Candidatus Vesicomyosocius sp. SY067_SCS001: one gene and its partner. The protein of the gene in region 2 binds, or shares a complex with, the protein of the main gene of each other region. Links are inferred from orthologs where the notes say so. Each region holds a gene or a part of one and is shown on either strand. Other genes may lie near its edges. The genes, in order: rpsS and rimM.

What was found.
Region 1: the proteins of rimM (region 2) and rpsS are in contact, whole or in part, in a crystal structure (PDB 3A1P), measured with the Thermus thermophilus proteins. The link is inferred for Candidatus Vesicomyosocius sp. SY067_SCS001 from one-to-one orthologs. Residues at the interface, in WP_008632437.1 of Thermus thermophilus: Val4, Glu5, Ile6, Gly7, Arg8, Arg22, Gly23, Glu24, Val26, Leu84, Glu85, Glu86, Gly87, Arg88, Tyr89, Tyr90, Tyr91, Phe92, Leu94, Asp111, Ile112, Leu113, Asp114, Ala115, Gly116, Ala117, Gln118, Asp119, Val120, Ile122; in WP_011173711.1 of Thermus thermophilus: Lys28, Arg29, Leu30, Lys32, Thr48, Gln56, His57, Val58, Pro59, Val60, Tyr61, Thr63, Met66, Glu73, Phe74, Pro76, Thr77, Arg78, Arg81, His83, Gly84, Lys85, Glu86, Ala87, Lys88, Ala89, Thr90, Lys91, Lys92, Lys93.

What each region holds. Positions count from the first base shown.
Region 1 is NZ_CP054877.1:179,343-191,338, reverse strand. What follows is about bases 5,658-8,636. They hold rpsS (30S ribosomal protein S19), read right to left. Parts: upstream 7,293-8,636; coding sequence 7,023-7,292; downstream 5,658-7,022. Other genes in these bases: rplD (50S ribosomal protein L4), read right to left, coding at 8,425-8,636; rplW (50S ribosomal protein L23), read right to left, coding at 8,138-8,428; rplB (50S ribosomal protein L2), read right to left, coding at 7,297-8,127; rplV (50S ribosomal protein L22), read right to left, coding at 6,662-6,994; rpsC (30S ribosomal protein S3), read right to left, coding at 5,962-6,654. In the rest of the region: preprotein translocase subunit SecY, read right to left, coding at 1-918; rplO (50S ribosomal protein L15), read right to left, coding at 922-1,356; rpmD (50S ribosomal protein L30), read right to left, coding at 1,371-1,613; rpsE (30S ribosomal protein S5), read right to left, coding at 1,613-2,128; rplR (50S ribosomal protein L18), read right to left, coding at 2,171-2,518; rplF (50S ribosomal protein L6), read right to left, coding at 2,536-3,081; rpsH (30S ribosomal protein S8), read right to left, coding at 3,097-3,492; rpsN (30S ribosomal protein S14), read right to left, coding at 3,504-3,809; rplE (50S ribosomal protein L5), read right to left, coding at 3,814-4,353; rplX (50S ribosomal protein L24), read right to left, coding at 4,376-4,687; rplN (50S ribosomal protein L14), read right to left, coding at 4,687-5,055; rpsQ (30S ribosomal protein S17), read right to left, coding at 5,084-5,350; rpmC (50S ribosomal protein L29), read right to left, coding at 5,347-5,535; more of rplP, read right to left, coding at 5,535-5,657; more of rplD, read right to left, coding at 8,637-9,039; rplC (50S ribosomal protein L3), read right to left, coding at 9,053-9,778; and 3 more genes. UniProt on the Escherichia coli protein: In the E.coli 70S ribosome in the initiation state it has been modeled to contact the 23S rRNA of the 50S subunit forming part of bridge B1a; this bridge is broken in the model with bound EF-G.
Region 2 is NZ_CP054877.1:920,483-932,106, forward strand. What follows is about bases 8,459-11,317. They hold rimM (ribosome maturation factor RimM), read right to left. Parts: upstream 10,221-11,317; coding sequence 9,696-10,220; downstream 8,459-9,695. Other genes in these bases: HUW60_RS04455 (SLC13 family permease), read left to right, coding at 8,459-9,003; HUW60_RS04460 (carbonic anhydrase), read left to right, coding at 9,071-9,661; rpsP (30S ribosomal protein S16), read right to left, coding at 10,257-10,532; purB (adenylosuccinate lyase), read right to left, coding at 10,596-11,317. In the rest of the region: hisA (1-(5-phosphoribosyl)-5-[(5-phosphoribosylamino)methylideneamino]imidazole-4-carboxamide isomerase), read right to left, coding at 1-500; tRNA (adenosine(37)-N6)-threonylcarbamoyltransferase complex transferase subunit TsaD, read right to left, coding at 2,553-3,578; lptB (LPS export ABC transporter ATP-binding protein), read right to left, coding at 3,616-4,338; HUW60_RS04445 (biotin--[acetyl-CoA-carboxylase] ligase), read right to left, coding at 4,777-5,535; tRNA pseudouridine(38-40) synthase TruA, read left to right, coding at 6,057-6,800; more of HUW60_RS04455, read left to right, coding at 7,060-8,458; more of purB, read right to left, coding at 11,318-11,624. UniProt on the Escherichia coli protein: One of at least 4 proteins (Era, RbfA, RimM and RsgA/YjeQ) that assist in the late assembly stage of the 30S ribosomal subunit.

The DNA of each region.
Region 1 (11,996 bases), 750 kb from region 2 along the record:
TCCTGGAGAAATACTTGCAGTTATATCTGCCAACCAACCCATACCTTCACTTCTCGAAAACCAGCCTCCTAATGTTGCTGGAAATAAAATAATTGATGAAGCAAAAATTGGTGGAATAACACCTGCCATATTAATTTTTAATGGTAAATATGAACTTTGAGCGCCAATCATTTTACGACCTCGCTGACGTTTAGCATAATTAACTGTAATACGACGTTGACCTCGCTCCATAAAGACTACAAAAGCTATTACTAATGATGTCATGATTAATAAAATTACTACCAAAATAATACTTAACTCGCCTGTAGATACTAACGATAAAGTTGAACCAAATGCCGAAGGCAAGCCTGAAACAATACCAGCAAAAATAATCATTGAAATGCCATTACCAATACCTTTTTCTGTAATTTGTTCACCTAGCCACATTAAAAATAAAGTTCCTGTAGTTAATGTTACTACAGTAACCATACTAAAAGTAAAACCACCTTGAGTCACTAAAGCAACACCACTAGAACTTTGTTCTTGTAAGGCAATAGAAATACCATAAGATTGAAATACCGCTAATATCACTGTACCTATACGTGTATATTGTGTAATTCTACGTTTACCTGTTTCGCCTTCTTTCTTTAATTGCTCTAATTTTGGAACAACAGAGGTCATCAACTGAATAATAATAGATGCCGAGATATAAGGCATAATACCTAAAGTAAAAATAGACAATCTTTCTAGTGCACCACCTGAAAACATATTAAACATATCTAAAATAGTGCCTTGCTGATTTTGTACGAGAGAAGCTAATGCTACACTTGAAATAAATGGAATGGTAATATGTGTACCCAACCTAAAAATAATTAATGCGCTCAATAAAAAAAGTATACGCTTTGATAAATCTTGAGAAAAGCCTAAAGGTTGGTTCATCAATTACTCGCTCACTGAACCTTTAACAGCTTCAATAGCCAACTTTGCACCTTTAGTTACTTTAATTCCAGTCAATATAACTGGCCTAGTTATTTTACCAGAAAGTATAACTTTTACATGCTTAATATTTTTATTAATTAAATTATGCGCTTTGAAAACCTCAATAGTAATATCAATCTCAGTTAATCTATTAATTTCAGATAGTGTTACTTGAGAGGTGATAATAGATATTCTTGATGAAAATCCAACCTTAGGAAGGCGACGTTGCAAAGGCATTTGACCACCCTCAAAACCAATCTTATTAAAACCACCAGAGCGTGATTTTTGACCCTTATGACCACTACCACAAGTTTTACCAAAACCGCTACCAATACCGCGCCCCACGCGTTTTCTTGATTTCTTTTCACCTTGTGCAGGTGATAATGTATTTAATTGCATTAAATTCATTTTTCCTAATCCTCTACTTTTAGTAAGTAAGCCACTTTATTAATCATACCTCTAATTTCAGGAGTATCTTTAAACTCTTTTGTATGGTTAATGCGCTTTAAACCAAGCCCTACAATGGTTTTACGATGAGATGGTAAGCGACCATAAAAACTTTTAACCAAGGTAACACTAACTGTGTTATGCTTATTAGATACTTGCGGCTTTTGGATAGTTGTTACTTTTTTAACTGTTCTATTTTCTTCAGCCATCATTCCTCTCCAGTAATTTGATCAACAGTCATACCACGCTTATTAGCAACCAATTGTGGGGATAACATAGAAGTCAAACCTTCGACAGTAGCACGTACCACACTAATTGGATTACGAGTACCATTACATTTCGCCAAGATATTATGTACGCCAACCGCTTCCAATACACTACGCATTGGGCCGCCAGCAATTACACCTGTACCTTCTGAAGCTGGTTGCATATAAACTTTCGCCGCACCAACATTTGAGATAATTGAATAATAAAGTGTGCCATTTACCAGTGGAACACTCTTCATTGCCTTACGAGCTTTATCCATTGCTTTTTGAATAGCAACAGGAACTTCACGAGCTTTTCCTGTTCCATAGCCAACTTTACCATTACCATCACCGACAACAACTAACGCTGAAAAACCAAATATACGACCACCTTTAACTACTTTTACAACACGACGAATATTAACTAACTTTTCAATATAATTATTATCAATAATGTTATTTTCCTTATATCCAGCCATTATTTACGCCTTTTTATTTTTTTAATTAATTTTATTAATAACTTAGAAGTCCAAACCGCCTTCTCTTGCTGCATCGGCTAATGCTTTAACACGACCATGATATTTAAATCCGGACCGATCAAAAGCTACCTTTTTTACTTTTGCACTAGTAGCAGCTTTAGCAATTGCCTCACCAACTTTAGCTGCTGCATCTACATTTCCACCATTTTTAAGCTTAGATTTTAATGTTGAAGCAGAAGCCAAAATTTTAGTACCACAAGAACTAATAATCTGAGCATAGATATGCTGTGCAGTTTTATGAATACACAAGCGTTCAATATCTTTTTTAGCATGCTTGGCTCTAAATTTAGTTGCTCTTCTCAAACGGGCTTGTTTTTTAAAAAGTTTCATATTAATACCTCAGTCAATTATTTCTTCTTAGTTTCTTTGTGAATAACTTGTTCATCAATATAACGAATACCTTTACCTTTATAAGGTTCTGGTGGACGATAGGATCTAATTTCTGAAGCCACTTGGCCTACTTTTTGCTTGTCCATGCCTTTAATAATAATTTCTGTTTGAGAAGGGGTTTCAACTATAATATCTTCTGGAAATTTATAATTAATTGGATGTGAAAAACCCAATGTAAGATCCAATATTTTACCCATTACTTTAGCACGATAACCAACACCAATTAAGGTTAACTTTTTTTTCCAACCATCTGTTACACCTCGAATAAGATTCGCAGTATTAGCCCTTGCTGTGCCAGCCTGAGCCCAAGCTTTCTTTTGTTCTTTCTTTTCAATGGAAATAATATTAAAACTAAGTTTACTATTATTATTTACAATCGCCACGCAAGGATGAATACTCATGTTTAACTGTCCTAATCTACCTTTGACAGACATTAAATTACCAGTAATAATAACTTCAACACTAGTTGGTATAGTAATTGATGATTTTGCAACTCTAGACATTCTAATTCTCCAATATTAGTAAATGCTACACAACACTTCGCCACCAACATTTTGATCAAGCGCAACTTGTCCAGTCATCAAGCCTTTAGGTGTAGAAATAATAACAATACCTAACCCATTCATTACACTTGGTATCTTTGAATTACCGACATAAACTCTTAAGCTAGGCTTTGATACACGCTGCAATTTTTCAATGACTGGTTTATTATCATAATATTTTAACTTGATTTTTAATATTTTACTAGCAACAACGCCATTAACACTAAAAGATTCAATATAGCCCTCTTGTTTCATCACGCCTGCAATAGCAGATTTTAAATTCGATGCTGGAACATTAACTTCTTTTTTCTTAACTAATTGTGCGTTGCGAATACGTGTTAACATGTCAGCAATAGGATCAGACATACTCATATAATTTCTCCTTACCAGCTCGCTTTAGATAAACCTGGAACTTCACCATTCATAGTGCATTCTCTAAGTTTATTTCTAGCAAGACCAAACTTACGATAAAAACCATGCGGACGACCAGTCAAACTACAACGACTACGTTGGCGTGTGGGCGAAGCATTACGTGGAAGAGCTTGCAACTTAATAGTTGCTTGGAAACGCTCTTCATCAGATACGTTAATACTCTTAATAATTTTCTTAAGCTCAAGACGTTTTGCTTTATATTTTCTAACTATCTTTGTGCGCTTAATATCTCTATTCATCATAGACTTTTTAGCCATTTTCTTACCCTTTAAATGGAAATTTAAACATTGCTAATAGTTTTTTAGCATCTTCATCACTTTTTGCAGTGGTGGTAATAGCAATATCCATCCCACGTATTTTTGTTACTTTTTCAAAATCAATTTCAGGAAACGTAATTTGTTCAGTAATACCCATATTGTAATTACCACGACCATCAAATGCAGTAGTTTTTAAACCACGAAAATCTCGAATACGAGGAATGGTAATATTAACTAAACGATCAAGAAATTCATACATCTTTTTCTTACGTAAAGTAACTTTACAACCAATTGGATTTCCCTCTCTTAATTTAAAACTTGCTACCGATTTACGTGCATTACAAATTAATGGTTTCTGACCAGAAATAAGACTCATTTCTTCTAAACCATTTTGCAATATTTTTTTATCACCTAACGCATTACCTAGTCCCATATTAATCGTAATTTTTTCAATCTTAGGTGTTTGCATAGGATTAGACATACCTAATTTTTTTTGTAAAATTAGTGAGATTTTATTCTTGTATTGCTCTTGTAATCTAGACATATTTATATTTCCTTATACCTTATCAAGCTATTGACTTATCATTTGATTTAAAAAATCTTTCTTTAATGCCTTTTTTACTAGTACGAATTCCAACTCTATCAGCTTTCTTAGTTGTTGGATTATAAACAGCAACATTAGAAATCGACAAAGGCATTTCTATCTCTGTGATGCCACCTGTAACACCCTTATTTGGATTAGGCTTCACATGTTTCTTAGCAAGATTTAACCCTTCAACTAGAACCTTAGAATCTACCATCTTAGTAACTATACCTATAGAACCTTTATCCTTGCCAGCAATAATAATAATTTCATCATTTAATTTAATTTTTTGCATTATAAAACCTCTGGTGCAAGTGAAACAATTTTCATAAATTGTGCACTACGCAATTCACGGGTCACTGGGCCAAAAATACGAGTACCAATTGGTTCAAGTTTCGTATTTAAAAGTACAATCGCATTGTTATCAAAACGAATACGAGACCCATCACTACGGCGAACACCATGAGCGGTACGCACAACAACCGCATCATACACGTCACCTTTTTTAACTTTACCACGCGGTACAACCTCTTTAATACTAACTTTAATGACATCACCAATATTAGCATAACGACGCTTAGAGCCGCCTATTACCTTAATACACATTGCTTTAATGCCGCCACTATTATCTGCGACCTTAAGTCTTGTTTGCACTTGAATCATGACTTACTCTCTTTAAATAAATTTAACATTAATCAACAGAAACTAATCTCTCAACCACTTCCAATAATGCCCAATGCTTAGTTTTTGAAAATGGTTTTGCTTCAACTACTCGAACCAAATCACCACATATACATTCATTATTATCATCATGTACATGCACTTTAGTGCTACGTTTGATATATTTTTTGTAAATAGGATGTCTTACTTTACGTTCAATTAAAACAGTAATAGTTTTGTCACGACTGCTACTCACAACAGTTCCTGTTAATACGCATTCTACTTTTTTGTCACTCATTCTTGTTTTTGCCTAATAATAGTTTTAATTTGTGCAATTGATTTCTTTGTTCTTCCCAACTTCGAAAAATTATCTAATTGTGAACTTTTATGTTGCATACGAAACTCAAAATGTTCTTTTAGAAGTTTAATAAGCGTTTCATTAAGCGCTGAAACTGATTGATTTCTTAATTCTTTAACATCCATTACATTATCGTCCTTTTAATGATTGTTGTTTTAACTGGCAATTTCCCTGATGCTAATGCAAATGCCTCTATAGCAACTGTTTCTTCAACGCCTTGCATTTCAAATAACATTTGGCCAGGCTTAATCTTTGCAACCCAATATTCAACACTACCCTTACCTTTTCCCATCCTAACCTCTAATGGTTTCTTAGTAACAGGCTTGTCTGGAAAAACACGAATCCAAATTTTTCCTTGACGTTTAACATGACGTGTCATTGCACGACGTGCAGATTCAATCTGTCTAGCAGACATACGACATCTACCCATAGCTTGGAGTCCAATTTCACCAAAACTAACCTTATGGCCCGTTGCAAGACCCCGATTACGGCCTTTCATCATTTTTCTAAATTTTGTTCTCTTAGGTTGTAACATTTATTAATCCTTCACTTTATTTTTTAGCGATTTGATTTATTGCACCACGATGAGCAACCTCATCTAGTGTGCCTTTTTTATGATCTAAAATTTCACCCTTGAAAATCCAAACCTTAATACCAATAACACCATACTGTGTTTTTGCACCATAAGAAGCATAATCAACATCAGCTCTAAAAGTATGTAATGGCACTCGACCTTCACGATACCACTCAGAACGTGCAATTTCTGCACCATTTAAACGACCACTAACCATGACCTTAATACCTTGAGCACCTAAACGAATTGCATTACCCAGCACACGTTTAACAGCACGACGATACATCACACGTTTTTCTAACTGTTGGGCAATATTCTCAGCCACCAAACGTGCGTCAAGCTCGGGTTTTTTAATTTCTTCAATATTAATATGAACAGGAATACCCATCATTTTTGAAATAATTAACTTTAACTGCTCAATATCAGCACCTTTCTTGCCAATAACAATACCTGGGCGTGCAGTATAAATAGTAACTTTAGCATTATTTACCAAACGCCCAATCTGGACACGGCTAACAGAAGCGTTTATTAATTTCTTAAATAGATAGTTTCTAACTTTAATATCAGATAATAAGTACTTAGAATAATCTTTAGAACTAGCGTACCATTTAGAATCCCAATCCTTAACAATACCTAATCTAATACCTTTTGGATTTACTTTTTGACCCATACTAAACCTACTTGCCTATGCCAACTGTAATGTGGCTTGTTCTTTTTAAAATCCTATTTGCTCTTCCTTTTGCTCTTGGGCGAATTCTCTTCATGGTTGAACCTTCATCAATATAAATACTAGTAACAAATAATTCATCAATGTCTAATCCATCATTATGCTCGGCATTAGAAATAACTGAATTCAGTACTTTTTTAACTAAGACTGCTGCTTTTTTATTGCTAAATGATAAAATATTTAATGCTTCTTCTACCGATTTAAGACGAATTTGATCTGCCACTAATCTTGCCTTAAAAGCGGATGTCTTTGCATATTTATGTACTGCTTTAACTTCTTTCATCATTACCTACCTATATTTAAGCCTTTATTTAAGCCTTGCGATCACCAAAGTGACCTTTGAAAGTTCTAGTAATAGCAAATTCGCCTAACTTATGACCAACCATATTTTCATTGATAGACACAGGAACATGCACTCTACCATTATGAACTGCAATAGTAAGTCCAATCATTTCAGGCACAACAACACTACGACGGGACCATGTTTTGATTGGTTTTCTGTCATTATTATCTTGAGCCGCTAACACCTTTTTAATTAAGTGCTCATCTACAAATGGTCCTTTTCTTAATGATCTAGCCATATAATTAATCCTTATTTCTATGACGCAAGATAAACTTATCTGTACGTTTATTACTACGTGTTTTATAACCCTTAGTGGGGGTACCCCAAGGAGAGACTGGATGCCTACCACCACTGGTTTTACCTTCACCACCACCATGCGGATGATCAACTGAATTCATAACAACGCCACGAACAGTTGGACGAATACCATGCCAACGAGTAGCGCCCGCTTTACCTAATTTTCTTAAACTGTGTTCAGACCTAGAAACCTCACCAATAGTTGCACGACAATCTGTCAAAACCTTACGCACCTCACCAGAACGAAGTCTTAAAGTAACATAATTACCTCTTTTAGAAATTAACTGTGCAGAAGTACCGGCACTACGAGCAATTTGTGCACCTTTCATAGGTCTTAATTCAATACAATGAACTACACTGCCTAATGGTATATTACTTAATGGCATAACATTACCTACTTGAATGGCAACAGAATTACCTGACACAATCATATCACCAACACTTAAACCACGAGGTGCTATAATGTAATGGCGTTTGCCATCAGCATATAGAACCAAGGCAATATTAGCACTACGATTTGGGTCATACTCTAAACGTTCAACACGTGCAGTAATATCATCTTTATTACGCTTAAAATCAATAACACGATAACGACGCTTATGCCCCCCACCTTTATGTCGCATAGTAATACGACCTGCGTTATTACGACCGTTAATTCTATTTTTATTCTGCGTTAACGGTGCATAAGATTTACCTTTATATAACTCTTTATCTACAATGTTAACAACAAATCTTCTACCTGGTGAGGTTGGTTTTCTTTTAATTACTTGTGCCATAATAATCTCTTTAAGTACTGCTAACATCAATTATTTGGCCTGCAGACACTTTTACCATTGCCTTTTTCCAATTTGGACGCGACCCAATCCTGCCCTTAAATATTTTTTTCTTACCTTTAACAATTAAAGTTGTTACATTTTCAACATTAACACCCAACAATATTTCAACTGCAGCTTTAATTTCTCTTTTAGAGCTATCCATACGAACCTTAAATGCATATTGATTATGCGCTGATAACGTGGTTATTTTCTCAGAAACGATAGGCATTAATAAGGTTTTTAATAGCTTTTCTTGATTCATAGCATTACCTCAATTTTTTTCAATGCCTGCTCAGTTACCACAACATTGTCATAACCAATCAAACTAACTGGATCAATACTTTGTGTATCACAAACACCAACATGGTATAAATTACGAGAAGATAAATAGAGATTCTCATCTAACTCATCTGTTATCAGTAAAGCATCTTTAACGTTAAGCACTTTAAGTAATGCGATAATATTTTTAGTTTTAGCTTTTTTAATATCAAATTCTTTCACTACTTTTAAACGTTCAGAACGAACTAGTTCAGAAAAAATAATACTAATTGCACCCTTGTACATTTTCTTATTCACTTTTTGTGCATAATTTCTTGGTTGTGTAGCAAACGTAACACCACCTGAACGCCAAATAGGACCACGAGTAGTACCAGCACGGGCACGACCCGTACCTTTTTGCGCCCAAGGCCTCTTACCACCGCCACTAACAGCAGAACGATTTTTTTGTGCCTTAGAACCTTGACGAGATCTAGACATATAAGCTGTAGTCACTTGATGGACCAATGCTTGATTAAAATCTCTTGCAAAAATAGTAGCATCCACCTCAATGGTATCTAAACTATTTAAACTTATATTTAATACTTTTAATTCCATCTTAAACCCTTACTTACATTTGCCTAGTCTGGTCAACTTCATTAGTTACTTGATTTTGAATATTTTTGCTAACTTCTTTATTAATCTTATCTTTCTTAGGTGACAATGAAACCTTAACAAAACCCTTAATCGCTCCAGGAATTGAGCCTTTAACAAGAATAACCCTTTTCTCACTATCTACTTTGACAACCTTAAGACATTCTTGTGTTACTTGCTCATTACCCATATGAGCAGCCATTTTCTTACCTTTAAATACACGACCTGGATCCTGACATTGTCCTGTAGAACCAATAGCGCGGTGAGAAACTGAATTACCATGAGTAGCATCTTGCATTTGGAAATTATGGAGCTTTACACCACCTTGGAACCCTTTACCTTTAGATTTACCTATAACATCAACATAATGACCAGCGCCAAATAACGAAATATCAATACTTGTTTCATTAGTTGTTTCATTACCTTCCAGTTTAAACTCCCAAAGCCCTAAACCAATTTCTTGAGAAGCTTTAGCGTAATGACCTTTAATCGCAGCAGAAACACGACGCACTTTAGCTTCGCCTTTTTTATTTACTTTCTTTCCTGTTGTTACTTGAATAGCCCTATAACCATCTATATCAATCGTTCTTGTTTGAACGATACGATTAGGTTCAATTTTAATCACACTTACTGGCATGATAGAACCATCATCGCTTATCAAGCGTGTCATTCCTATTTTTTGTCCTACTAAATCGATTGCCATGATTTTTTCCTAAATTATGTAGTACTTGCTTTGTTGCTTAATTAAGCTTAATCGCAACATCAACACCTGCTGCTAAATCTAACTTCATTAACGCATCTACTGTCTTGTCTGTTGGGCTAATAACATCCATTAATCTAACGTAGGTTCTTAATTCGTATTGATCTCTTGCTTTCTTATTAACATGAGGAGAAGTCAAGACAGTGAAACGTTCCTTCTTAGTTGGTAAAGGAATTGGACCTCTAACACTAGCCCCTGTACGCTTAGCTGTTTCTACAATTTCAACCGCTGATTTATCGATTAAACGATGATCAAATGCTTTTAATTTAATTCTAATATTTTGATTACTCATGTATCTTTATATCCTGTCTAATTTGCGTTGCAAATTTATCAAATAAAAAACGTAAAATTATACAATAAATCTTACCGCTTTAATTAACTTAATCCATCACTTTAGAAACTATACCAGCGCCTACTGTACGACCACCTTCTCTAATAGCAAATCTTAAACCATCTTCCATGGCTATTAGTGATAATAACTCTACTTTCATTTTCACATTATCACCTGGCATAACCATCTCTATACCATCAGGCAACTGACAAGCACCTGTAACATCTGTAGTTCTAAAATAGAACTGTGGACGATAATTGTTAAAAAATGGTGTATGACGACCACCTTCATCTTTGCTTAAAATATAAATTTCTGCTTCAAACTTTGAATGTGGTTTGATTGACCCTGGCTTAGATAATACTTGACCACGTTCAACTTCTTCACGTTTTGTACCACGAAGCAAGACACCAACGTTATCACCAGCCTCACCTGAAGCAAGTAATTTTCTAAACATTTCAACACCAGTACAAGTAGTGGTTTTAGTATCTTTAATACCAACAATTTCTAGCTCATCGCCAATATTAACAACACCTGCCTCAATACGACCTGTTACCACAGTACCACGACCTGAAATTGAAAATACATCCTCAATTGGCATAATGAAGGATTTATCCGTATCACGCTTAGGAGTTGGGATATAAGAGTCTAATGCGTCAACTAGCTTTAAGATAGAAGGAACACCAATGTCGGAAGTATCACCTTCTAAGGCTTTAAGTGCTGAGCCAAAAATAACTGGCGTATCATCACCTGGAAAATCATATTCATCTAATAGCTCACGAATTTCCATTTCAACTAATTCAACCAACTCCTCATCGTCAACCATATCAGCTTTATTCATATAAACAACTATATAAGGCACACCTACTTGTTTAGATAACAAAATATGCTCACGGGTTTGAGCCATTGGACCATCTGTAGCAGCAATTACAATAATAGCTCCATCCATTTGGGCAGCGCCTGTAATCATGTTTTTAATGTAATCAGCATGTCCTGGACAGTCAACATGTGCGTAGTGACGCATCTCACTTTCATACTCTACATGAGCTGTTGAAATGGTAATACCGCGTTCTCTTTCTTCAGGAGCATTATCAATATCTGTATAATCTTTGAATTCTCCACCACGAACTTCTGCCATTACTTTAGTTATGGCAGAAGTAAGTGTAGTTTTACCATGATCAACATGACCAATCGTGCCAACATTAACGTGTGGCTTGGTTCGTTCAAATTTTTCTTTTGACATTGTATGTTCCTTACTTAATTAATTTCTCAATTATTTCATCAGCTACATTTTTTGGTGCTGCTGTATATTTTGCAAATTCCATAGAATAATTTGCTCGACCTTGCGTAATTGAGCGCAAATCATTAGAATAGCCAAACATTTCCGCTAGTGGAACTTCTGCCTTGACTTGCTTACCTGCAGGCATATCTTCCATCGCACTAACAATACCACGACGTCTATTAATATCTCCCATTACATCACCCATATAGTCTTCAGGTGTTAAAACCTCTACTGCCATCATAGGCTCAAGTAATTGTGGATTGGCCATCTTAACACCTTCACTTAAACACTTACTAGCTGCAATTTTAAATGCAATTTCATTTGAATCAACATCATGATAAGAACCATCATAAACGGTTACTTTAATATCAACTAAAGGAAAACCGGCCAATACGCCATTTTCCATTTGTTCTTGAACACCTTTATTTACTGCAGGCATATACTCTTTAGGAATAACACCACCTTTAATTTCATCCACAAATTCATAACCAGTGCCTGGTTCTTGCGGTTCAATCCGCAAATACACATGACCATATTGACCACGACCACCA
Region 2 (11,624 bases):
GTATAAATAATAGAACTAATCCCATCTTGTTCAAATTTTTTAGATAAATCTACCACATTTAAATTCGTTTTTTGTACCCAACCTTTTGTCGCTACAAAACCATTATTTGCATCCAAACCTACAATCACCTTATTAGGGAATTCACGACACAATTCAGATACAAATTCAGGGTTTGTTACCGCCATTGTACCAATAATTAAATAACTAATTCCTGCTTCAATATAAGTATTAGCAATTTTAATATTGCGAATACCACCACCAATCTGAACTGGCAAATCAGGAAATGCCGATACAATCTCAGTTACACTAGCTGCATTAACAGGCCTTCCTTCAAATGCACCGTTAAGGTCCACTAAGTGCAACCTACGCGCACCTTGCTCCACCCACTGCATTGCCATTTCAATAGGATTACTAGAAAATACCGTCGTATCCTCTATCAAACCCTGCCTTAAACGAACACACTGTCCATCTTTTAAATCTATTGCTGGAATAACAATCATATTTCTCTTAATTATTGTATTAACAATATCCAATCACTTTAACCCAACATACTGATTGATATACTAACCACTTTTAAAGTTTGATAATAAACCCTAATAGATAAGCGCAGATTATTAATCTATACATTTTAATAGACATTTATTTTCCTTATTCTTCTATTCTCATATTATAACTTTTAGTTAATTATCTTTCTATATAAGTTTTACTATTCTAAATATATTTTAGATTTTATATTTTATATTACCTACTATTAACAATAGGAAGTTTATATTTAACACTATGTTAATATACTCAAGTAACAACCTATATTAATTTAATTAAGATATTTGTGATATAAGATTTTATTTACACTAAAACTACATTAACTGTATTTACATACTCTATTTAAATCAAAAATTAACATAATATTTACAACAATAATGAAACTTTTCTAAGTTAAAAAAGTAAATTTGCTATTATAAAAATCAGCAACAATTAGTAATATACTATGTAAATTACATAGTATATAAACTACCTCTTACTCCAGAATATAGCAGCAAATAAGTATCCAATTTATCTCATTTAAGAGATTGTTATAGTTTAATAATAAAGAATAAATTAAATGTGTACCATTCACAAAAGAAATAGTTAATTTAACCACTCTTTTATTAAAATAAAAACTAATCTTCTAATGCTAGGTTTTATCCCTATAATTAATAGCAATTTAGCTTGCTTCTTTGAAAATATTGTTAAACCTTTTAAATTGTTATTAATCTAGTACTTTATCATTTTGCTATATATATAATAATATATATATATATAATTTATAAAAATAGCAGCTATGCTAGCTCCTCTATAAAAAAATTTCCAGATATAGTTACCATTCAAAATAAATAATATCATCAAACTTAACATAAAATGTTATCATCAAACTTAATATAGTTTATATTATTTTCAGCAATCCATCTTCTTAAGAAATGGCATATTTTTTCTTGCTTAGCTACTATATTCTTCTTCATTTATAAGACCTGTCATGAAACCTACAACAAGTAATGATTTTCTATTTTATAATAGTATCTACTGATAAAAACAAACTAAACCATAACAAACTACAGTAATGACTTTTTGCTTTCGAGTAAGAGTGTTAAAGAATATTATTAATATTAGGAATTAATAGATAAATCAAACATCATTATAAACTTCAAGATAGAATATCGTACTATCATCATAGTTATATTGAATCAATAACTTTCAGCTGATTATTCTAACCATTTCTCTAATTTATATTATTTTAAGGATCATTATCCGAAATAATAGTAATTAATTACACTAATAGGCTAAAAATTTACAGGGAAAATATTTATTAAATAACGCAAGATAAATGAATCTTTAGTTGAAAGAACTATGGATTTGTTAGTAATTAAGTAAGTTTTAAATACTTTAGCAGTACTATGCTTGCATGATTAAAAATAAATGTTCTATAAAAATAGTTCTACATGAAGAAGATAGGTTGACTAACAATAAATTATACCCACTACTTATGGTAATAATTTCAAGTACATATTTAGCTTAGCATGATATTAATTCTTAACTCAAAAGGATTATTATTGTCAATCAACTAACTATTAAATAAATTTACATGTATAAATAATAGCTTACCAACCAATAAACGTTATAATACAAGAATTGATTTTGTAAGATACTTGACTGGCTTAACTAAATTACAATATTAACTAGTGATATAAGTTGTATAAAAATGATCCATCTAATCCCAATCATTCATAAAATTTAAATAAGCTAAAGTCAACATCTTATTTAATTTATTCAAAATCCAGTAGCAATCCAGTAGTAATGTGAAAATTATATTATAGTAAACTTACAACAATCATCCATTTTGTAACAGATTTAAACTTTAAAGTCATAAATCTACTACACACATAATTTTTACTTCTACGTATCGCTCTTTCAGACAAACCAATTCTCGGAAACTCTAGCAAGTAAACCTCTTAGATATACACTTCAATGGTTACCAATGTGATATATCACGACTTAATCAACACACAGAAAACAATTTATTTAATTTGACTCAATTCTTCTACACTCCATCTAGGCTTAATATTAATTTCATAATTGATATCGCACTGTCCATGGCTTAAGCGAAAATGCCCAGCTAAAGCTATCATAGCACCATTGTCAGTACAAAACTCTTGCCTTGGATAAAAGATATTTACACCCACTTTTCTACCCATTTGGTTAAGTTCCTTACGCAAAGATAAATTTGCACTAACGCCACCTGCAACCACAAGTGTTATTCTTCCAGTCTTCTCTAATGCCCTTCTACACTTAATCATAAGTATTTGCGTAGTAGCAACTTCAAAAGATTTAGCAATATCTGATTTTTTATTAGGATGTTTAGTAAAGGTATTACGTGCAAACGTTTTTAAACCACTAAAACTAAAGTCAAGCCCAGGACGGTCAACCATTGGAAGTGGAAACTTAAAAGTATTAGTATTGCCTTGTTTAGCAAGCTTTTCTAAAGCAGGACCACCAGGATAACCTAAACCTAAAATTTTTGCTGTTTTATCAAAAGCCTCGCCTACTGCATCATCTAAGGACTTACCTAAAATCTTGTATTGGCCAATGGCCTTAACATCAATTAACATAGTGTGGCCACCTGAAACTAACAAAGCTACAAAAGGGAATTTAGGCTGAGACTCTTCTAATAAAGGTGCTAGTAAATGTCCTTCCATGTGATGTACAGCTAAAGACGGAACACCCAAACTCCAAGCTAAAGATTTAGCCAACGCACTTCCTACCAAAAGCGCACCTGCCAAACCTGGTCCAGCTGTATAAGCAATGCCATTTAAATCTTGTAAGGTAAACTTTGCATTTGTTAAAACTGTTTTAATTAAAGGTAATATTCTTTGAATATGATCACGCGATGCCAACTCAGGAACCACGCCACCATATTCGCTATGGATTTCAACAGATGAAAATAATTGATGACCAATAAGGCCAAACTCAGAATGGTATAATCCAACACCTGTTTCATCACAAGAACTTTCTATCCCTAACGTAATAAAGTTAAGTTTAGCCATTTATTAATCCTAATGAATGTACATTGTAAAGATAGGATCATACCCCTCCTAAATAAACTTCACGAACCCTTTCATTGTAAAGAATTTGTTCTTTACTACCCTCTGCAATAATAACCCCATTATGTAATACATAGGAGTTATTACAAGTATCTAGCATTTCACGATAATTATGATCCGTAATTAAGATGCCAATATCTTGATCTTTCAAATAGAAAATAATTTTTTGAATATCTACTACAGAAATTGGATCAACTCCTGAAAATGGCTCATCAAGCAATATAAATTTTGGATTCATTGCTAGCGCCCTAGCACTTTCTACTCTTCTCCTTTCACCGCCAGATAAACTAACGCCGTTAATATGGCGAATATGTTCAATACTAAACTCTCTTAATAATTTCTCCAATCTGTGTACTCTCTGTATTTTATCAAAATTAGAGTTTAGTTGTAACACCGCCATAATATTGTTTTCCACAGAAAGATTACGAAAAATAGAAGGCTCTTGAGGTAAATAACTAAGCCCTAAATCAGCACGCTTGTGCATTGGTAAATGATCAATTCTCTTATTGTTTAAGTATACCTTTCCTGAATTTGCCTTAATTAAGCCACAAGTAATATAAAAACAAGTAGTTTTTCCTGCGCCATTTGGACCTAACAATCCAACTACTTCACCACTTTTCACAAAAAATGACACATTATTAACTACAGTCCTACCTGAATAAGATTTACTAATATTTTGTATTATTAGAGCGTTACTAGTCATAATAACAAATATTAATTTTTTTAACAGTTCTAGTCATTAACCTCACCAAATAATAAACAAGAATACGTAAATATTAGAATACAAAACACTACTATTAATATTGAGTAAAACTTAATTTAAAACAAAATCTAAAGAGTAACACATTAAAAATAATATTTCTGGTTACAATAATATGAATATATTTAAAAACATCAAAAACATCAAAATCCTAAAAAGATAACTCGGTTACAAATGAAAAATTAACTAAAATTAAAATAGATTTTTTACTAAAATGATTAATAATTTTATCTAAAGTGAGTAAGAAAATTATCACACTCTATAGAAGTAACATTACTATAAGATATTAGTTAATCATAAATTATTCTAAAAGATTTTTTAATTAAAAAAATATTTCAATAATAGACACAATAATAAACTAAAAACCGCATTCAATCAACACTAACAAAGATGTAAAAATTCAGATGAATAAACCAGTTTAATGCCATATTGAGTTTCAACTAACAAAACTCCTTCGTGATTGATACCAAGACAAGTACCGCTAAACAACTGCATTTTATTTGTATGCTTAACCTGCTTACCTAATAAATAATCTATTTTAGACCATTGGTTATAAAACTCATCAAAACCACTTGATTCAAAAATATCCAGATATTCTAATATCTTGTTAATTAAATTTTTACTTAAATGGAACTTATTAATCGGTATTAAAATTATTTTTTTTAAATCTATCCAAGGTGTTTCACACTGAAAATCTTCATTAAAATCAACATTTAGTCCTAAACCAATAATGACTGAATGATAATCACCTTGAAGTGAATTCTCAATTAAAATACCTGCTAGTTTCTTACCCTTAAAATAAAGATCATTTGGCCATTTGAGTTTCAAATCAAAAACACCATATTTTTCTAACACATTGACTAATGCAAGACCAACCACTAAGCTCAATCCGCTTAATAAAATTCTACTAAGAAAAACACGACGTATTGATAAAATAATACTTGAATCTTTCTGACTCAACCATTTCCTATTATATTGGCCTTTTCCACGAGTTTGCTCAGAAGTAACGCAAACTTGCGTTTTCATACAAAAAGCTAACTGGGCTAGATAATCGTTAGTGCTAGATATTGAATCAAAAACAAAACATTGAATATCATCACTCAAACAACTTGATAGATTTGTATAATTATAGGTATTCAAGCAGAATAATAAATCTTAACTAAGTTATAATTTTTATAAATTTACGTTTAGCAACTCCAAAGGTTATTTTTAATAAATTTCTAAGTTATCAACTATTGTTATATGTCCATTTTCAAAAAAAAGTGGGTAGAAATGATATTTTGATGATTATATCCAATTTGCTTAATACAAAAACTAGTCATACCTATAATTAATAATAAATAGCATTAGTAATAAAAACACTCTATTACAGAGTCCATATTCTGTATCCATTTCATATCAACCAGCTTATAATCATGGGATTAATAGCAAACTCTATCCACTCCTGATTCAAATAATTAAACCAAAAAAAGTAACTTACTAAACAAAATTCTAAACTTAACCTACTAGTCTACTTCATATGGAATCTGTTTCAGGTTAAGCTAGAAGACTTTAGGTACTATCATACAAAAAACCAAAAACATTGATGAATGTTCATTCATGTTTCATACTAACCAATTTAATTGGTTTAAAATAAATATATTTATTTGACACATTATATCATGAAAATAGCATTAGGAGTTGAATACTTAGGCACACATTTCCACGGTTGGCAGTGTCAAAAATCTAACATTAGGACTGTACAACAAGTAATAGAACAAGCTTTATCAAGTGTTGCCAATCAACCTGTGAGAGTGTTTTGTTCTGGTAGAACCGATACTGGTGTACACGCCACCTGCCAAGTTATTCATTTTGAAACTAACATCAAGCGTAAAAATAAGGCTTGGCTATTTGGTGGCAATGTTAACCTGCCAAGTGATGTTAACTTCACTTGGATAAAGCCCGTTGATGATAATTTTCACGCACGATTTAGTGTTATCAGCAGACAATATAATTATAAAATACATAACACAAAAATCCGTTCTTCTATTATAGCAACTCATTCATTATGGGAACCAAGAAAATTGGATATAATAGCAATGAATAAAGCCGGGCAATATTTAACTGGAAAACATAACTTTTCAGCCTTTCGAGGAAGTTTATGCCAAGCAAAATCCCCCATTAAAACCATTGAATTTATAAAACTAACCAAGAATGATGATAATATTTTACTAAACATAAAAGCCAACGCCTTTTTACACCATATGGTACGCAATATCGTTGGTACACTGCTAAAAGTAGGTAAAGGAGAAAAACCCATTGAATGGGTGAGAGAGGTTTTGAATAGCAAACAACGAAAACAGGCCGGACCTACCGCACCACCACAAGGACTTTACTTTATTAAAGCTTTTTATAAAAATCTTTAATGCTAAGAAGGATAACGTTTAAACATCACATTTAATATATTAATAAAGCAATCAACAAATGAATTTATTAAAAATATATGTTAAATAAATTTGCACAAACAACAGGCTTACTCAAAAAATTACTTGTAAGAAGAAAATAACTATCACTAGGTTTAAAAACAGATATTTTTAATCAGTAACACTTATTAGCAGTGATTAGTAATGTTATGATTATGGTATAATTTTCTTATTATTTTGTACACTCTTTAAAATTAAAATCATGTTCAATAAAAAAAATATTTCAGCTATTATTTTTGCTATTTTTGCCGTATGGCTCTCAACAATTGCACCAACTACTTCTATTTCTTGGATGTTGGGTGTTCTCGTATTAACAATTTACTTATTTGCTTTTGAAGTGGTAGAGGTTGATGAAGCTGCTATTACCATTATGATTATTTTAGGGCTAAGTTCTTTACCATGGATTTATACTTTAATGGGACTAAAAGAAGGATTAGTTGACAATCAAAGACTATTTGATGGATTCTCTTCTAATGCAGTTATGTCAATTATTGCAGTTATGATTATTGGTGCAGGTTTAGATAAAACAGGATTAATGGGAAAGGTTGCTACTTTTATTCTTAAAATAGGTGGCACCTCTGAACCAAGAGTGATTCCAATTATATCTTCTACTGTTGGATTTATATCATCTTTTATGCAGAACGTTGGTGCGGCTGCATTATTTATCCCTGTTGTAAGTCGTATTTCATCACGTTCAGGCATTCCGATGTCACGATTATTAATGCCAATGGGATTTACAGCAATTTTAGGCGGCACAATAACCATGGTAGGTTCTAGCCCTTTAATCTTACTTAATGACCTAATTTTAACCACTAACCAAGGACTAGAAGTTGGACAGGAAATGAACACATGGGGTTTATTCTCTGTCACACCAATAGGTATTGCACTAGTCATAACAGGTATTATATATTTCGTTATTGCTGGAAAGTTTGTCTTACCTGTAACTAAAAAAGAACAGTCAGAATCTGTATCCGCCATTGAACACTTTCATAAAGTTTACAATATAGACTATGATTTATTTGAGGTTAATGTTCCTACAGATTCAAAATTAATCGGCATGATGCTTGATGATATTGAAACAACTGCTAAAATTAGAATCATCGCAATTCAGACCATTGAAGGAGAAACATTTATTGGGCATCATTCAGTTGAAAGGAGTACTGCAATTAAACCCCAAATGACCTTAGGTGTTTTAACAAAAAAAGAGCATTTAGATACTTTTGTCCAAGAATTTCATCTTAAACTATCAGACACAATTGAAAAATTCTCCAATTTACTATCCACACAAGAATGTGGCACAGCAGAAATTGTTATCCCACCTAATTCTTCTCTCATTAATCAAAGCGCTAGAGACGTATGGTTACGAAAAACTTATGGAATCGCCATGGTAGCCCTACATCGTGGCGGCAAAACCATGCAAGAAGGTGAAGGTATTCGTAATATACCATTTCAATCTGGTGATACGTTAATTGTCCATACACGTTGGATTGACCTTGATAGACTACAATCAAATCCTGATTTTATTGTTATTACTTCTGAGTATCCAAGACAGGAAGAATACCGACCTGAGAAAATCAAATGGGCAAGTATTTTCTTTGTCATTGCGCTTTTCTTAGTCTTATTTACAGATATTAAACTTTCTATCGCTCTTATGACTGGTGCTTTAGGTATGATTTTATCTGGTGTTATTAAAATAGAAGAAGCTTATCGCGTAGTTTCTTGGAAAACAGTATTCTTATTAGCCAGTCTTATTCCACTAGGCATGGCTGTGTCAAAAACTGGCACTGCCCTATGGATTGCACAAGAAACAGTTAAAGTAGTTGGAGATATGGCACCTTGGGTCATATTAACCTCAATTGTAATATTGGCAACTTTCTTTACATTAGTCATGTCTAATGTAGGTGCAACTATTCTCTTAGTACCTATTGCCGTTAATATTGCTATTCAAGTAGGCGAAAATCCTGCAGTTTATGCACTAGCAGTTGCTATTGCAACTTCAAACTCATTTTTAATTCCTACTCACCAAGTGAACGCCTTAATTATGGGTCCTGGTGGTTATAAAGTAGCAGATTTTATCAAAGCAGGCGGCCTTATGACAGTACTATTTATCATTGTGATGATGTCAATGATGAGCATCATCTTTTAATTAATTACTCTAACCCTTAACTTAAGTAGAGAGAAACGTTCTTAACGAGACAAAAAATTTAAATTCAATACAAGCAAAAAAAAGACTGATTGATGGTAATCAACGTTTTATTGATGGCACTACTGTATTGCATCATCAATTACCTCCACATAAACATATAAAGAATATACAAGATCAAGAACCTTTCGCAATTATATTAGGCTGTTCTGATTCACGAGTACCTATTGAGACTATCTTTGACCAAAATTTTGGAGATTTATTCATTATTCGTATTGCAGGCAACATAGTAGCACCATCACAAATGGGTAGCGTTGAGTTTGCAATATCAAAATTTAAAACAGTCTTAATCGTTATACTAGGACATTCTAACTGTGGTGCTATTAACGCAACCATTGATGAATGTATAAATAAAACACATTTATCAAGTAGTCTTCACTCTATTACTGATAGAATAAAACCATCAATCTTACCTTTAATTAACTTAGATTTACCCAATCATGAATTAATAAACAGAGCTGTTAAAGTTAATATTATTAATTCTGTCAAACAATTACAAAGCCAATCAACAGTGATTAAAGAATCTATTAAGAGTAATAAACTAAGGATTATAGGTGCCAACTATTCTTTAACATCAGGTATGGTTCAGTTCCTGACTTAATTTTCTTAAGATTTTGTGATTGAAACCAAGTTGTTTAAAAATTCTCATCCCAATCAACTAAAATAGTTTGATTATTTATATCCACTTGTATTAAAAATGGAGAAATATAAGGCACCCAGTGCTCTTTTACACCTCTAACTATAAGTACACTATTCGAACCAGTATCAACTAAATTAAGAACCTTACCAAGAACAATTTGTGTTTTATTAACTACTTCTAAACCAATTAAATCATTCCAGTAGTATTCACCTGCTTTTAGTCTTAATAATTGTGATTTTTCAATATACAAGTTAGTATCTATATAGACTCTAGCTTGTTCTTTATCAAAAATATCTTTGATTTGTGCTACAATAGTTTTAGCTTGCACACGACCTTGGGAAATATTTAAAGTTTGCCAATGACTATCGACATTTATATACCACGGTTGATAGGATAAAATATTCACCCTTGGATGAGTATGGGAGAAAACTTTAACCCAGCCATTAACACCAAAAAACCCATTAATCTTTCCGATTAATAGCTTTTGATTATTAGATATTAAAGACTCTGAATTACTCAGCGAGTTCTACTGATTATGCTATTAGTTTAGATAAAATCAAAGATTTTTTGCTAACTTGACAGCAATACCTTGGTCTTTAAACTCTTTGACAAGCCGCTTAACACGATCTGAAATTTGAGCACCTTTTGATGTCCAATATGCTAACCTAGCTTCTTCGATAATAAGCCTAACTTCTTGTCCATGGGTAACTGGATTAAAATATCCAAGTCGCTCAATATAAGAACTATCTCTACGTCTCCTAGAGTCTGTTGCTACAATTGAATAAAAAGGTTTTTTCTTGGCTCCACCACGAGCTAGTCTAATTTTAACCATGGTTTTATTCCTAATTTATATCATATAATAATATACTTATACATTACGGCATAAGATTAATTATTATATCAGTTTTTTTATTGCATTTGCTAATTTTTGTGCATCGCCTGTATAAGTCATAGGTGTTAACTCAAACAAGGTTATCTTAGCTTCATCTGGTATATCAAGATCTTTGACAAATTTTACCAACACTTGTGCATTAATTGTTTTGCCACGAGTTAGATCTTTAAGTTTCTCATATGGATTTTCAATGCCATAACGACGCATAACCGTTTGTATTGGCTCAGCCAATACCTCCCACGAATTATCTAAATCCTGAGTTAATTTAGCCTTATTACTCTGCAACTTGCCAATACCCTTAATAATAGCTGCATACGCTACCAAGCAATGTGCACAACTAACACCTAAATTCCTAAGTACAGTTGAATCTGATAAGTCTCTCTGCCAACGTGAAATCGCCAACTTATCTGCTAAATGCATATTAATCGCATTTGCAATACCTAAATTACCTTCACCATTTTCAAAATCAATCGGATTGACTTTATGTGGCATGGTAGATGAACCTATTTCTCCAGTAATAATTTTTTGTTTGAAATAACCAAGAGAAACATAACCCCAAATATCACGACAAAAGTCAATCAAAACTGTATTAAAACGATTAATAGAATGAAAATACTCTGCGATATAATCATGTGGTTCAATTTGCGTAGTATACATAGCATAATTAACACCAAAACTTTCAATAAAATTCTGAGAAATATACTGCCAATCTAAATCTGGATAAGCACAAATATGTGCATTAAAATTACCAACAGATCCATTAAATTTACCCATAATTTTCACACTTTCTAACTGCTCTATTTGTCTTTTTAAACGATAAGCAAAATTAGCCATCTCCTTACCTAAAGTGCTAGGAGCAGCTGTCTGTCCATGTGTGCGAGACAACATAGAAATTGAGACATTATTTTCTGCCAATTTAGCAATGAGTGATAATAATTCACGCATCTTAATTAGCATTACATTACGTCCTTCTAACAACATAAGCGCATATGACAGGTTGTTAATATCCTCAGATGTGCAAGCAAAATGAAG